3 regions of the Leisingera sp. ANG49 genome follow, and region 3 is predicted to be linked to each of the others. Evidence: riboswitches for the same ligand, from Rfam matches in the RefSeq annotation. Region 3 holds a riboswitch; each other region holds the start of a gene.
What was found. A riboswitch is a leader RNA that binds a small molecule or an ion and turns the genes downstream of it on or off. The one in region 3 is predicted to bind cobalamin.
Positions count from the first base shown of each region.

Region 1: linked by a shared signal. The riboswitch ahead of AC58NV_RS09655 (ABC transporter substrate-binding protein) and the one ahead of AC58NV_RS11860 (aromatic ring-hydroxylating oxygenase subunit alpha) in region 3 are both predicted to bind cobalamin.
Region 2: linked by a shared signal. The riboswitch ahead of AC58NV_RS21095 (TonB-dependent receptor plug domain-containing protein) and the one ahead of AC58NV_RS11860 (aromatic ring-hydroxylating oxygenase subunit alpha) in region 3 are both predicted to bind cobalamin.

Region 1 covers NZ_JCATZN010000002.1:674,084-679,376, reverse strand. The annotation lists gene AC58NV_RS09660 (FecCD family ABC transporter permease) at 1-767, opposite strand, end outside; gene AC58NV_RS09655 (ABC transporter substrate-binding protein) at 764-1,774, opposite strand; cobalamin riboswitch at 1,918-2,110, opposite strand; gene AC58NV_RS09650 (putative 2-aminoethylphosphonate ABC transporter permease subunit) at 2,382-4,397, opposite strand; gene AC58NV_RS09645 (putative 2-aminoethylphosphonate ABC transporter ATP-binding protein) at 4,403-5,293, opposite strand, start outside.
Region 2 covers NZ_JCATZN010000009.1:91,408-96,700, reverse strand. The annotation lists gene AC58NV_RS21110 (NikL family nickel/cobalt ECF transporter subunit) at 1-467, opposite strand, end outside; gene cbiM (cobalt transporter CbiM) at 464-1,081, opposite strand; gene AC58NV_RS21100 (DUF4198 domain-containing protein) at 1,092-1,877, opposite strand; cobalamin riboswitch at 2,021-2,235, opposite strand; cobalamin riboswitch at 2,514-2,722, shown strand; gene AC58NV_RS21095 (TonB-dependent receptor plug domain-containing protein) at 2,882-4,765, shown strand; gene AC58NV_RS21090 (ABC transporter substrate-binding protein) at 4,769-5,293, shown strand, end outside.
Region 3 covers NZ_JCATZN010000003.1:301,318-306,610, reverse strand. The annotation lists gene AC58NV_RS11875 (DUF6638 family protein) at 1-451, shown strand, start outside; gene AC58NV_RS11870 (hypothetical protein) at 629-895, shown strand; gene AC58NV_RS11865 (DUF1523 family protein) at 907-1,551, shown strand; cobalamin riboswitch at 1,787-1,985, shown strand; gene AC58NV_RS11860 (aromatic ring-hydroxylating oxygenase subunit alpha) at 2,093-3,328, shown strand; gene AC58NV_RS11855 (FAD-binding oxidoreductase) at 3,333-4,418, shown strand; gene rpiB (ribose 5-phosphate isomerase B) at 4,560-5,009, shown strand; gene AC58NV_RS11845 (DUF5928 domain-containing protein) at 5,039-5,293, opposite strand, start outside.

The DNA.
Region 1 (5,293 bases), on a different contig from region 3:
ATCAGCACCACCTGAACCCGGCGGACCGGGATGCCGAGCGAGGCCGCGGAGTCGCTGCCAAAGGTGAAGGCGTCCAGGGCGCGCGCGTGAAACCGGCAGATCATCCAGCCCGCCAAGGCCAGCGGCACCGCCAGCCACACGTCCGGCCAGCGCACGCCGCTGAGGTTGCCCATCAGCCAGAACATAATGCCGCGGGCCTGATCCGCGTTGGCGGATTTGGCGATAATGAAAGCGGTCAGCGCATTGAACAGCTGCGAGCCGGCAATGCCCGCCAGCACGATCTGCGCCGCTGCGGCGCGGCTGCCCCCTGCCCCGGCCGCGCGGGCCAGAATGGCGACAAAGCCAAACGCCAGAAGCGCCCCGTTGAAGGCGCCGAAGGACAGCGACAGGGCGCCGCCGCCGAGGCCGGCAATGGTGACAGCCACCGCCCCGGTCGAGGCGCCGGCGGAAATGCCAAGGATATAGGGGTCTGCCAGCGCATTGCGCAGCAAGGCCTGCAGCACCACCCCGGCCACCGCCAGCGCCGCCCCGCAGGCCGCAGCCACCAGCGCCCGCGGCAGCCGGTAGCTCCAGATGATGCCCTGGTCCACCGGATCCACCGGCAGGCCTGCCCCGGCCAGCTTGTTGGCCAGAACCGACAGGACAAGGTCGGGCGCAAGCGCGGTCTCCCCGATCATTGCGCCTGCCAGAACCGCCGCGGCCAGCACCGGCAGGGCCAGGCAAGCGCCCCGGAAGCCCTGCCATGCGACTGCGGCGGCTGCGCTCATTCGCCGTTGCCGATCGCGCTGAGCTCAGCGGCCAGATCCTCCAGCGCCGGGATGGCGCGGATGGTGGCGTCCATCGCCTGGGCGTCCATCACCACGATACGGTCGTTCTTCACCGCGTCCATCTGGCTGGCGACCGGATCGGTGCGCAGGAACTCCAGTTTCTTCTCGTAGTCGTCAGCGGCAAAGCGGCGGCGGTCCATGCGGGCAATCACGATCACCGTCGGGTTGGCCTTGGCGATGGTTTCCCAGCCAACGGTCGGCCATTCCTCGTCGGTTTCGATGACGTTCTTCAGGCCCAGCTGCTGCATCATGTAGCCCGGGGCGCCCTTCTGGCCGGCCACGAACGGATCGCTTTCCATTTCAGGCGAAGAGAACCAGAACACCGCGGAGGCATCCTCCAGCGCAACTTCCTGTGCCTTGGCAACAGCTGCGGCCTCGCGCGCCTTGTAGTCGGCAACCAGCTCAGCGCCCTTCTCAGCCTCGCCGAAGATCGCGGCCAGTTCCTCGATGCCTTGATAGAGGCTGTCGGTGGTGAACATCCGGGTGCGGGTGCCGTCGCCGCCGGTGGTGTTGTCCTTGCCGACGCAGTCAGCGGGCATCACATAGGTCGGGATGCCGAGGTCGTGGAACTGCTCCCGCTTGGCGACCACGCCTTCGGGGCCGACATGCCATTCGTACTGAGCTGTCACCAGGCCGGGGCGCTTGGCCACCACGCTTTCAAAGCTGGGGTCGTTGTCGGCCAGGCGTTCGACCTTGTCGTTCAGCTCGGCATATTCGGGCAGCACGTCGTTGAACCAGACCGAGGTGCCCAGCACCTTGTCACCCAGGCCCAGCGCATAGAGCACCTCAGTGGCGGCCTGGCCAACGGTCACGGAAGACGCAACCGGTGCCTCGAAGGTGACGGTCTCGCCGCAGTTTTGAATGGTCAGCGGAAAACTCTCGCTGGCGGCAGCAGCCTGAGCGGCCGCAACGAAGGAAAGGCCCATCAGGCCGGAACGCAGGAACATGGTCTTCGATCTCCATATGTCAATGACCGGAGAACGGGTGAAAGGGCATTGACCGGCAAGGCTGGGTATCTGGCCCCATTTTGCGGCACCGGACAGCGGCGGCGCATCTTGCCGGCAACCTCCCCGGACAACCCCGTCCGGTGTGCTTCAGTTTTTCACCGGCAGGTCTCCTGACTGGCGGGTCATTGCCTGCGCCGTCTTCCCGGACCGCGTGGATCCAGTGACATCATGGCACAGCACTCGCCGCCTACAGTTGCGGGGGCAGTTCCGTTTGGCGCCGGCTGGCACCGCGGATTCCCTCTTAGCCCTTGCGGGACCGGTAAAGCGCGCGTAGCGCATCACTTCCGTTGCGGCAAGAAAAACTTCAGCGGTTTCCGGAAAACTTCAATCCTGGCTGTGCGGCCCCCGCCCGCTGCGGGGGCCTTCAGAACCCAGGAGAGAACTGCGCCTGTTTGCTGCGGCGGAAGGCACCGCCGCCTCCCGCGCCCCCGCTGCGGAACCGGTCAGCCGCCCGGCTCCGCAGCGCCGCCGCTCAGCTCCTGCGTTGCGGCCGCGATGGAGCCGGAGGCAACGACTGCGCCTTAAGACTGCCCGGCGGAAACCGCGGTCAGCGGCTGCGCCAGGCCTGGGTGCGGCGCAGGATGCCGCGGGTGGCCAGCAAGTGGATGATCCGCGCCAGCGCGTTGGTGTAGAAGATCATCATCCCCATCGCCGCCGCCGGGGCGATGTCGCCTGCATCATCCATGTTCAGCACCGCAATCGACGCCAGCGTGGTCTTGGGCGAATAGAGGAACACCACCGCCGACACCGTCGTCATCGCGTTGACGAAAAGGTAGATCGAGATGTCCAGCACCGCAGGCAGGCAGACCGGCACCGTGACGCGGGCAAACAGCTTCATCGTGGGCTGCTTGAGCGAAGCGGCAACCGATTCAAACTCCCGGTCCATCTGCTTGAGGGCGGTGACCGCTGTCAGATGCGACACCGTGTAGAAGTGGGTGACGGTGCAGACCACCAGGATCGCCATGGTGCCGTAGATCGCATTGAGCGGATTGGCGGGGTTGTTGAAGAAAAAGATGTATGCCAGCCCCAGCACCATGCCCGGGATTGCCATCGGCAGCATCGCAAACATCTGGAAGATGGCGCGCCCGGTGCGGAAGCCCTTGGATTTCTCGACCAGATAGGCGCCGAAGAACACGACCGCGGTGCCGGCCACAGCCGTCATCAGCGCCAGCTTGATCGAGTTCATATAGGATCCCCAGCCGCCGCCATCCATCCTGTCGAACTGGTAGTTGTTGAGGCTGAGGCTCAGGTCGTAGGGCCAGAACTTGATCAGCGCCGCGAACTGGCAGACCGCCAGCAGCCCGGCGATGAAAATGCCGATCAGGGTGCAATAGGCAAAGAAAATCCGGTCCATCTTCTTGTTCGGCTGCGGCTCATAAGGCACCGAGCGGGCCGACAGCAGAGCCACCTGCTTGGACTGCACCATGCGGTCGATGGCAAAGGCGAGGATCGCCGGGATCACCAGCACCACCGAGACCACCGCGCCCATTTCAAAGTTCTGCTGGCCAATCACCTGCTTGTAGATGTCCACTGCCAGCACGTTGAACTGGCCGCCGATCACCTTGGGCAGGCCGAAGTCAGTGATCACCAGATTGAAGACCACGAAGGCCGCCGAGATCAGGCCATACCGCGCGCCCGGCACCGTGACGGTCCAGAAGGTGCGCCAGGGGGTGGAGCGCAGGCTGGCGGCGGCCTCGTACAGGCGGGCGTCAGAGATCGCCAGCGCGGTTGAGATGATGATGAAGGCATGCGGGAAAGTAAAGAAGACCGAGCCGATCACGATGCCGATGGGGCCGTAAATGCTGGCGCCGAACAAGAGCTCCTTGATCATGCCCTGGTTGCCGAACAGGTAGACCAGCGCGATACCGGGCAGCAGCGACGGCACCAGGATCGGCGCCATGGCGATCAGCCGGAACACGCCCTTGTATTTCATGCAGCTGCGGTTCAGCGCGTAGGCGAACCAGAAGGCAAGCGAGACGGTGACAACGGTACTGAGGACCGCGATCCACAGCGAGTTCTTGATCGAGTTGAACAGCGCAGGCGTCGAGAAGTAGGAGACGAAGTTGTCCAGCCCCTGCGCCTGCACGGGGCGCAGCTGCACCCGGCGGAAGGTGTTGGAATCAAGCGTGACCCATTCGGTGCCGGTCTGCAGGTTGGAGCCGATCAGGAAGCGGCCTGTGCCGGTTGTATTGCGGATCTGGTACATCACCGGGCTGCGGAAGCTGAAGTCCGGGAAGAAGCCGGTGACCGGCAGCCGCCCGTCCGCGCCGGTGGACAGATCGGCATCGGCAAAGGTGCCGCTGCGGGCGTTCAGGTCCGCGCCGGTCAGGATGCTGCCGTCAAACTGGCCCGCCTCGTCGCTGACCTGGAATTCGTACTGCGACAGCTCCACCCTGTAGGTGGAGAAGGATTTCGACAGCATCGCATAGAGCGGAAATACCAGCGACACGACCAAGTAAAGCGCGATGATGATCATGCTGCCGCGCATGATGATGTCGTCGCGGCTGAGCTTGCCCTTGATCACCGGGCCCGCAGGCATGACGGATTGCGTTGTATCTGCCATCTGCGTCACGCTCCCTGCCCGTCTTGCGCAAACGCCATCAAACGGTTGTCGGGCAGTTCGATTTCCATCTGGCAGCCGGCCTCCAGATCCAGGCGGCGCACCGCGTTGATGGAGAAGTCGGCAATCAGCTCCTTGCCGCCGAAACGCTTATTGGTCAGGCGGCAGCGCCAAAAAGAGCCGAGGAATTCCATTTCGGCCAGCTGGACATCGATGCAGTTCCGGTTGCCGCTGCTTTCAAGGTATCCGGCCTCATGCGGGATCACATCCTCGGGGCGGATGGCGGCAATGACCGGTGTGCCGTCGGTAAATTCATGCGGCAGGCAGGCAAAGGTCTTTTCGCCAACTGCCAGACGGCCGCCCTTGGCAACCGAAGAGCTGATTTGGTTCATCTCGCCGATGAAGTCGGCCACAAACAGATTGGCCGGTTCGCGGTAGATTTCGGTGGGGGAGCCGACTTGTTCAATCACACCGTGGTTCATCACCACAATGCGGTCGGCCATGGCCAGCGCCTCCTCCTGGTCGTGGGTCACCATGATGGTGGTAACGCCCAGCTTGCGCTGCAGCTCCTTGATCTCGTGGCGCAGGTGGACCCGCACCTTGGCGTCCAGGGCCGACAGCGGCTCATCCAGTAACAGAAGGCCAGGGTTGGTGGCGATGGCGCGCGCCAGGGCAATCCGCTGCTGCTGGCCGCCGGACAGCTGTGCTGGGTATTTGCGGCCCTGATCCGGCAGCCCGACCAGTTCCAGCAGCTCGGTCACACGGGAGGTGATTTCCGCCTTGCTGCGGCCTGCATTTTCCAGGCCGAAGGCGATGTTCTTTTCTATCGTGAGGTTTGGGAACAATGCGTAGGACTGGAATACGATGCCGAAGTCGCGCTCTGACGGCGGCAGGTTGGA
Region 2 (5,293 bases), on a different contig from region 3:
GTCAGCTCCTGCCGGAGCGGGCGCAATTCGTTGCGCATCATGGTGGCAAGCTCAGCGCGGGCTTGGTCGGACAGGCCTGCAGCCGTGGCAGCCGACGGGATTGCAGCGGTGCCGGCCGCTGCAGGCGCCACTGCGCTCGGGCTTTGCCCCATGATCTGTGCGACCTCTGAGGCGTCCATGATTGCCTCGGCGACATGGCCGGCGCCAAGGTCGCCGCGAAAGATATGCGTCACTGGTTCAGACGGGGTGAACAGAAAGAACCCGTCGGTGTCTGTCCTGGTTTCGCCCAGTTTGCCGCCAGCTTGGTCAAAAACCTCGATCAGCAAGTCCGGTGCCATTTCACCATTGGAAAAGCCAACCTCGCCCTCAATGTCCGATCCCGAGGGAAACACAGAGGAAATCACATTGTGCGCCAATGCCGGCAGCGGCGCCAGCAAGGCGAGGATCAAAACGCAGGAGCGGATCATGCCAAGCTTCCTTTCGTGTCAACAAACAGCTCGGGCTTGACCCGCCGGGCCAGGAAAATGGCGGCGCCGGTCAGCAGCGCTTCGATGACCATCACCGGGATGTGGGAGAAAAACACAAGCTTGGCTGCCAGGATGAATTCATCGCCTGACAGCATCAGCGAAACCGCGACAGCGAGGGTCGTGGCAGCAATCGCTGCGCCGCCGCCGATGCCGCCCCAGATCGCTCCTTGCAGGGGAGAGCCACGCGCCACCAGCGGCCGGAACATCAGCCCAACGAGAACTGCAGGCAATGCGATATTGACGGCGTTAACACCCAGGACAGTCAGTCCGCCAAAGCCAAAGAACACCGCTTGCAGCAGCAGGCCGACAAACAGGGCCGGAAACGCGGCCCAGCCCAAGACAAGCCCCGCCAGCCCGTTCAGGATCAGGTGAACCGAACTGGGGCCGATCGGGACATGGATCAGCGAGGCCACAAAAAAACTGGCCGACAGAACCCCCGCCGCCGGAATTCGCTCCAGCGGCAGGCTGCGCAGACCCATGGCAATACCGCCGACGGCGGCAACCGCGCCGCCGATCACAACCGGGTTCGACAGTGCGCCGTCTACGATATGCATCGGTCTACTTTCACTTCAGCTCTTCAGCGCGGATCCACAGCACAGCATCCTGGCTGAGTTCCTTGCCTTCGTGCTCGGTCGCCGGACCGGAACCCAAGGCCGCAAAGCCCCAGTAGCCTGCCTTCGGAATGCCGAAGGAGAACACGCCGTTCTGGTCGGCGATGGCAACAATCGCGCCGCCCGGCATTTCACCCACGGAGGGGCTGGTGGTGGAGAATTTCTCCAGGTCCGGTTCAGCCGCCATGAATTCGACTTCGATTTCAGCACCGGGAACCGGCTTGCCGTCTGCCAGAACCTGGCCGGAGAAGGTGGAGCCGACGATCACGTTGTAGGGCTTGTTCAGCGGCAGGATCTCGGTGGCCAGGCCAACCGGCTGGTCCCAGTCGGTGGGCAGCGTGTTGCGGTTCAGCACGACCTTGGAAATCTGCTGGATGTAAATGTCTTCGCTTTCCTCGTAATAGGGCGAGGGCACGGTCACCACGACATAGTCGCCGGAGCGTTTCACCGGTACGGACGCCTTGTAGGCCGAAGCTTCGTTCTCAGCGCCCTTGAAGGTGGCGGGCTCCAGGCGGTCCGACAGGTCGGTTTTTTCGCCCTTGTGGATCATGAAGAATTCTTCCGGCGTGCCCATGTCCATGGCGTGGCCATTGGCCATCGGATGCCAGAAGACCAGGCCCATCGGCACGTCACCGGGCTTCTCGATCAGCGCGCTTTCGGTGTAGTTCAGCTGGAAATGCGCCGACGCGGCGGCCGGCAGGGAAACGGCCAGGGCTGCGGCCAGATAGTTCAGTTTCATTTCGTCCTCATTCGACGACGCAGGCACACCTGCAATCAGGAATGAACAACGGGGAGTAGCGGCACGGAAACGCCTGAACGGCACACGCGCCAGACGCGCACCCCGGCGTCCGGTGGAAAAGGGCAGAACCCCCGCAAGCGGAGCTTCAGTCCTCGCGTCCGGCAGGTCTCCTGACTCGCGGGTCCTGGTTCGGCTGGCCTTCCCGGGGATGTTCCCAGTGGCGTTCTCAGCGTCACTCACCGCTCACAGTTGCGGGGGCAGTCACGGATTTGGTCCCTTTTGGGTACGCCGCACCGTGTTCCCTATTTCTTCCGCTGCGCATTGAAACACTCGCGGAACCGGTCACCTTGGCTGAATGGCAAAACGGAATTTCCGAGTCAAGAGAATCGTATTCAGGACATCAGCGGGTTTGGCGTGGAAGATTTTGGCTGCGGCTGCGCTGCGCTGATCAACAGACGGGCATGTTTCGATCAAAGGACCAAGCAATGGCCGCTGCCTTTCGCAACTTGTTGAGTGCTTTATCAATCGTCATCACACAAAACATGGCAAAGCGGCTTTGGCGGTATGGATGCCAGCCCTGGACCATTTCTACACAGGTGGCGAATTCTCCCGCTTGACAGAATAAGTTCAGTTTGCCTAAGTCGCGGCCATTCTGGTCCGGCTGGGAGACCACCCGGTTAAAAGGGAACACGGTGAGGTGTAGCCAACAGGCGCCGAATCCGTGACTGCCCCCGCAACTGTGAGCGGAGAGCAATGCTGCGATATGCCACTGCCCTAAGGGGCGGGAAGGCGCAGCAAAGCCTCGACCCGCGAGTCAGGAGACCTGCCAGGATGATCACCCTGTCCGGGTGCGGGGCGCGCCAAGGACAACGGACTTCCGTAGTGGTGGCAGTTTTCACCGTCTGCGGGGGCAATGCCTTCCAAAGACCAAAATTTTGAACATGCTGCCCGGCATGGGCAGCCGCTTGGCCTGTGCTTGCTGCGCGGGCCGGGAGGAATGGAATATGCGCAAGGCAAGCCTGTCCCTGGCCGCGGCCCTGGCCGCCGCCCCTGTAATCGCAACCGCCCAGGATGACGAGGTCACCGATCTGGGGGAGATCATCGTCTCCGGCGGCTTTACGCCGGTCGAGGCCCAGAAGTACGGCCGCTCCGTCTCGGTCCTGACCAGCGAGGAGATCGAAGATCGCGGCATCACCACCGTCCAGGACGCGCTGCGTTCGGTGCCCGGCCTGATGGTGAGCGGCTCCGGCGACAGCTTCACCCAAGTCCGCATTCGCGGCGGCGAAGCCAATCACACGCTGATCCTGATTGATGGCGTTGAGGCCGCCGCCGGAGATAGCGAGTACATTCTGTCCGGCCTGGACACGGCCAATATCGAGCGAATCGAAGTCCTGCGCGGCCCGCAATCGGTGTTCTACGGCTCCAACGCTTCGGCCGGTGTGATCAACATCATCACCAAGTCCGGCGGCATCGGCACGGATTACGGCGGCAGCGCGGAAGCGGGGTCCGACGGCTACCGGGCCTCGGCACGGGTTTCGTCGCGGACCGAGCGCGGCGGCATCGCCTTCAGCTTCGCCCATGACAATGACGACGGCTATGACACCTCGGGCGATGGCGGCGAAGAGGACGGCATCCGCCGCAATACACTGCAATTGAAAGGCGACTACCTGGTCACCGACCGGCTGAAACTTGGCTTCAACTTCCGCACGTCGGATGAACGCTATGACAGCGACCGCACCTCCTTCACCGCAACGGATGCGGCCAGCTATGTCGTTGATGATCCGACGCAATTCAGTGACCGGGATGAGCAACTGGCTCAGGTCTTTGCTGAACTGGACACATTGGGCGGCCGCCTGAAACACCGCCTGTCAATCGAACGCACTGACTTTGACCGGTCCTTCAATGGCGGCACCCCGACCGAGACCAAGACAGAAGCAGCAAAGTACCTGCTGAGCTTCGGCCTGGACGGGCAATTGGCGGATCAAGCAGGCCACCTTCTGAACGCGATGCTGGAATGGGAAGAGGACTCCAGCAGCTCCAACCCGGCCTTTGCGCGCGAAACCAATTCGATTGCCCTGGAATACCGTGGCAGCTTTGCCAACGGCCTGGACCTGCAGCTCGGGGTGCGCCACGACAACAACAGCGTTTTCGAAGACGTCACCAGCTGGACCGCCAGTGTCTCCTATACTTTTTCTGGCAGCGGGGTGCGCCTGCACAGCTCGGCTGGAACCGGTATCGTGAATCCCTCTTACTTTGAGCTGTTTGCCAACAGCACATTCGGCTCCACCACCTACCTCGGCAATCCGAACTTGCAGCCGGAGGAAAACCGCAGCTTCGATTTCGGGGTTGAGGTGCCGTTCCTGCAAGGGCGCGGCCTGGTTGATGTGACCTATTTCGACGAGACGCTGACAGGCGAGATCGAGAGCTACATGGTGAACGCAACCACGTTCTCCTACCGCAACCAAGCCGGTGACAGTGATCGCAAAGGCGTTGAGCTGGCAGCGAGCCTCGAAGCCACCGAATACCTAGATCTGCGTCTATCCTACACCTATCTGGACGCCACGAACCCCAATGGTTCGGTTGAGATCCGCCGCCCGGAGCACGAGCTTCTGTTGAGCGCCACACTGGATACTTTCAATGGCCGCGGCTCCGTTACCGCGGACATCCGGCATGTGGCAGGCAATTGGGACAGCCAGTTCTTTGGCTCCTTTGCCACAGCTGAGCTGCCGGATTACACCACCGTTGATGCGGCTGCTCAGTATGAGCTGACGGACAACGTCGTGCTGACCGGGCGTGTCACCAACCTGTTCGACGAGGACTACGCCGACGTCTGGGGCTACGCCAAGCGCGGCCGCGCCGCTTATATCGGCGTACGGGCCTCGTTCTGACCCATGCGCAAGCTGCCCGGTATAGCCCTGGCCCTTTTGTGGGCCGCCACCGGCGCCTTTGCCGGGCCGTCACGCGTGGTGTCGATGAACCTGTGCACCGACCAGCTGGCGATGCTGCTTGCGGCGCCCGGGCAGCTGGCCTCGGTTTCTTACATCGCGCGGGATACACGCGCCTCGGCCATGGCGGAAAACGCCCTGGCCTATCCCGTCAACCACGGGCTGGCCGAAGAGATCTATTTGCTGCAGCCCGACCTAGTGATTGCCGGCGCCTATTCGACACCGGCCACCACGGATATGCTGCGCCGTCTTGGCGTGCCGGTGGTGGTGTTCCAGCCCGCCAGCTCGCTGCTGGACGTGCGCGCGCGTATCCTGCAGATGGGTCAGGTTCTGGATCGCGAAGAGGCGGCCCGCGCACTGCTGGCAGACTACGACCAGCGGCTGGCAACGCTTGAGCAAGCCGGGCCGGAGGCACCGCGCGCCGCGCTCTATGCTGCCAACGGCTTCACCTCCGGCGACATGACACTGGCG
Region 3 (5,293 bases):
GCTGGCGGCGCGGCATGCGGAGGAACTGCCGGAGGAGTTCGAGGGGCTGGCGGCGCTGGTGCGCTGGGCCGAGGGCGGCGGCAAGTGGCCGCGGATCACCTCGGACCATCCGGCCTACTTCTATTCCCTGCGGGCCTCGGACACGGCCTGCCGCGATCTGGTCAACATGCTGCTGGCGGAGCTGTGCCCGCATGATTTCCGCCAGATGTTCATCTGCCACAAGGAAGAGTTCTACCGCCAGTACCGGGGCTGGCCGGAGACCAAGAAGGCCTATGCGGCGGAGTTCCTGGCGCGGGAATATGCGGTGGACAAGGCCGGCGCGCGCGAGGCTTTGTTCGGGCACGAGCCGGATATGGAGGGGCGGATGCCCAGGCTGCCGCGGAACCGGCGCAAGGGGATTGTCGACCGGGTCGGCCCCTGGGGGGCTGTGAACCGGGTGAGGGGGCGTTGAGATGAAAAGCTGTGGCTTGCTGCTGACCTTCCCCGGACCGCTTGCGGTCCGGTTCACGCCCGTCCCCGCCCCCGTCACGCCGGAGGCGTGCTTTCAGCACGACGGCGGGCGTGAAACGCCCACCCTCGGTGCCGGACGTGAACCTCTGTTGGGAAGCACTTGCCGGGGGAAGATGTAATGTTCGGTTTTATCCGCCTTGTCCTGATCCTGCTGGTGGTCCTGACCGTGGTCTATGCCGCGGTGTCCCTCTACTCGCGCGAGATGCGGCGGCTGAAGCTCAAACGGCGCTGGAAAGAGAAGGGGTTGACCGGCGACCGCGCGGCCTTCATCCAGCGGGGGCTGAAACAATATGACCGTTCGTTCCGGCGCAAGCTGATCCTGTTGGTCTATATCATCCCGCTGGGGGCGCTGGCGCTCCTGATCTACGTCATTAACTTCATGTGAGGTCCACCCCAATGCGTTTCATCAAATGGGCTTTCCTGATTTCCTTCTGGGTGCTGTTCGGCGCCTTCCTGCATTACACGCTGCCGCAGTACGACGTGGTGCGGATCGTCAACACCTATGAGGAACGGCAGGAGCTGAACGACTGGACCCGCATCTTCTGGTCCAAGCCGGATGACCAGTCGGCTGAGCTGATCAACCGCGATGTGCAGTTCATCCAGGCGGTGCGCGGCAACGGCCGCAACATGGTCTACCGCAACGAGGACACCGGCTGGAACTGGCCGCCCTATTTCAAGTTCGACACCGCGAACCTGTACACGGACGCCAATGACAGCATCTCCACCAAGGCGAACCCGGAATGGGTGGCGGTGATGCATTACGGCTGGCGCAACGAGTTCCTGTCGATCTTTCCCAATGCGGTGACGATCAAGCCGGTGGCGGGGCCGGAGGACAAGCCCACCAACTGGTTCTCGATCATTTTCCTGGTGCTGCTGGCGGCGCTGCTGTGGGCGATTTATGTGCGCTGGCGCCGGTTCCGGCAGGCGCGGATCGACCCGATGATCGAAAGCGCCGAGGACAGCCTCTATGCGGCGGGAGACGCCATTGCCGAACGCAAGGGCCGGTTCCGGCGCTGGCTGGACACCTGGAAATCGAAGTAAGCAAAGGCCGCCGGTTGGGCGGCCTTTTTCATGGGCGCCCGGCGGCATCGGCGAATCGATTCGGGCGCGTGAATCCTGCGTAACTGCGTGAAAGTTAAGCGCTTGCCGCAAACAGACCGGCGGATGCCGGTTTGGGATTCCGGCATGTGATTCCGCTGCCAGTACAGAAAACCTGCATGTCTTTTTCCGGTTTTGGCGGGTCGGATTTGTCTTCGCCGTTGCGCCGGGATTAGGGCAGTTTCCGCCTCAGCAAGGTGCCGCCCTTCGGGGCGGAGAATTGGGAAGCTGGTGAAACTCCGGCGCTGCCCCCGCAACGGTGACCCCGGGCAAGGCATGGCAATGACCACTGAAGGAGATCCTTCGGGAAGGTGCCAGGCCCCGCCGCCTAACGGCCCCGGGACAGTCCGGAAACCAGCCTTGCCAGGAAAACGTCAACCGCGGGTGGCGGCGGGGCGGTTGCAGGCGCGTGGCCTGCAATCTCTCTCCCCATGCCCGCACCCAAGCCAACCTGCCGCGGGGTTGCGGCAAAGGAGAGAAGCAGATGCTTCACGACAGCGAAATTCTGGCCAAACTGGTGGCCCGTCAGAAAAACTATTCCCTGGAGCAGGCGTTTTACACCGATCCGGGCGTGCTGGATCTGGACATGCGCCAGATCTTCTACCGCGAGTGGCTGTTTGCCATTCCCGCCTGCGAGATCCCGAAGGCGGGCAATTTCGTGACCCATCAGGTCGGCGCCTACAACGTCATCATCGTGCGTGGCACCGATGGTGAGGTGCGTGCGTTCCACAACGCCTGCCGCCACCGCGGTTCGGTTGTCTGCAAGGCCAAGAAGGGCAACTCGCCAAAGCTGGTCTGCCCCTACCACCAGTGGACCTATGAGCTGGACGGCTCGCTGCTGTGGGCGCGTGACATGGGGCCGGACTTCGATGCCTCCAAACACGGGCTGAAGCCGGTGCATTGCCGCGACCTGGCGGGCCTGATCTACATCTGCCTGGCGGATGAGGCGCCGGATTTCGACGCCTTTGCTGATGTGGCCCGTCCCTATCTGGAGCCGCATGATCTGGGCAATGCCAAGGTCGCCTATGAAAGCTCGATTATCGAGAACGGCAACTGGAAGCTGGTTTGGGAGAACAACCGCGAGTGCTATCACTGCGGCGGCAACCATCCGTCTCTGTGCCGGACCTTCCCCGAGGATCCGTCCGTCACCGGTATCGAGGGCGGCGAGACCCCGGCGCATCTGCGGAAGCACTTCGACAGGATCGAGGCGGCGGGCATCCCGTCGGCCTTCACTATCGATGGGCGCGGCCAACATCGGCTGGCACGGATGCCGCTGAACGAGGGCGCTGAGAGCTATACCCTGGACGGCAAGGCGGCTGTCGCCAAGAAGCTGGGCCGGGTGCCATTTGCAGATGCGGGCACGCTGTTGAAATTCCACTACCCGACCACCTGGAACCACTTCCTGCCGGATCACTCCATCGTGTTCCGGGTGACCCCGATCAGCCCGACCGAGACCGAAGTCACCACCAAATGGCTGGTGCACAAGGATGCGGTCGAGGGCCAGGATTACGACCTGAAGCGCCTGACCGAGGTGTGGGTTGCCACCAACGACGAGGACCGCATCGTGGTGGAGGACAATCAGCAGGGCATCAACTCGCCCGCTTACGAGCCCGGCCCGTACTCGGAAGTGCAGGAAAGCGGCGTGATCCAGTTCTCCAACTGGTATGCCGAGCACCTGACCCGCGCGCTGACCGGCCGCCACCTGATCGCGGCGGAGTAAGCGGATGGGACTGCAGGCCAACTTCGAGACGCTGGACGAAACCCTGGCGTGGAAGGACGACGAGATGCTGGAATGCGTCTCTGTCGTGCCGGAAGCGCCGAACACCGCCACCTTCAGCTTCCGCGCGCCGTCCGGCGCGTGGTTCAAATACCAGCCGGGCCAGTTCATGACCCTGGAGCTGCCGGTGCCGGGCGGGACTGTCTGGCGGACCTACACCATCAGCTCCTCGCCGTCGCGGCCGTTGTCGATTTCGGTCACGGTGAAGGCTCAGGCCGACAGCATCGGCACCCGCTGGATGCTGGACAACCTGCGCCCCGGAATGTTCCTCAAGGCGTCCGGCCCGGCGGGCGTGTTCACCCTGCCCAAGCGCCCGAACGGCAAGTTCCTGTTCATCTCCGCAGGCTCCGGCATCACGCCGAGCCTGTCGATGACCCAGTACCTGTTCGACCGCGGCCAGTCGCCCGATGTCTGTTTCGTCAATTGCGCCAAACGGCCCAGCGAGATCATCGCGCGCCAGCAGCTGGAAAGCATGGCCTCGCGGGTGCCGGGCATTAAGCTGAACTTCGTGGTGGAAGAGGACGATCCCTATCAGGTCTGGACCGGCTACCGCGGCCAGCTGAACCAGATCATGCTGGGTCTGATCGCCGGCGATTACCTGGAGCGGGAGGTCTACTGCTGCGGGCCGGAGCCGTTCATGCAGGCCGTGCGCGACATGCTGAACGGCCTCGGCTTCGACATGGAGAACTACAACCAGGAAAGCTTTGGCGCACCGGTGGAAACCGAGGCAGACGCGCCGGAGCTGGACGATGTGGTTCCGGAAGAGACCGCTGCCGCGGAGATCACCTTTGCCGCGTCGGGCGTGACCGCAAACTGCACCGAGACCGATACGGTGCTGGCGGTGGCCAAGGCGTCGGGCCTCAACATCCCGTCGGGCTGCACCTTCGGCATCTGCGGCACCTGCAAGGTCAAGAAGACCGCGGGCGACGTGCATATGGTCCACAACGGCGGCATCTCGGAGGAGGATATCGAGGCAGGGTATATCCTGGCCTGCTGCTCCAACCCGATCGGCCGCGTCGAAGTGGAAATCTGATCCATTGGAGGGCCTGTTTCAGGCCCTCCGTTTCCTGCCGGTCCGGGCGTGCGGCAACAAAGTGATTGACGCCGCCCCCGTCCCTTGGTCAACACGGGGCCAAGCCTCTTATCCCCCGTTGCGACACAGGACCACGAGACCATGACTGCCAGCAAACGCATTGCCCTTTCCAGCGACCACGCCGCCATTGAACTGCGCAAGGCCGTTGCCGCCCATATCGAAGCGCAGGGCTGGGAGGTCGAGGATATCGGCCCGCAGACCCCGGAAAGCACCCACTACCCTAAGCACGGCGCCGCCGCGGCGCAGCTGGTGGCCTCCGGCGATTGCGCGCTGGGCATCGTCCTGTGCGGTACCGGCCAGGGCATCATGATGGCAGCAAACAAGGTGAAGGGCATCCGCTGCGGCGTCTGCTCCGACACCTTCTCGGCCAAGATGATCCGCGCCCACAACAACGCCAACATGTTGTCGATCGGCGCCCGTGTGGTCGGCGAAGGGCTGGCGCTGGAAATCGTTGATGCCTTCCTGGGCACGGAGTTCGAAGGTGGCCGTCACGGCACCCGCGTAGACATGATCAACGCGCTGGAAGACTAAGATTTACTGTTCGGGGGTATTTCCCCCGTTCAATCCGCAAACAGATAATGGGTCCCGGCAATCTGCCGGGTCTTGTCACCGGGCAGATTCAGGAAACCGCTGAGCTGGTCTGCATTCTCCTCCAGGCTGCTGCTTTCCCGCATTTGATAGAGCTGGCTGAAGCCGGCATCGCGGATGCGGTCGCTCTCATGCAGGATATCGTTGCGGATCGTCGGCAGCAGCCGCTCCAGCGTCAGCTTCGGCGTGCGCTCGCCTGCCAGCCCGACCCGGTGAGCGTGGCCGAT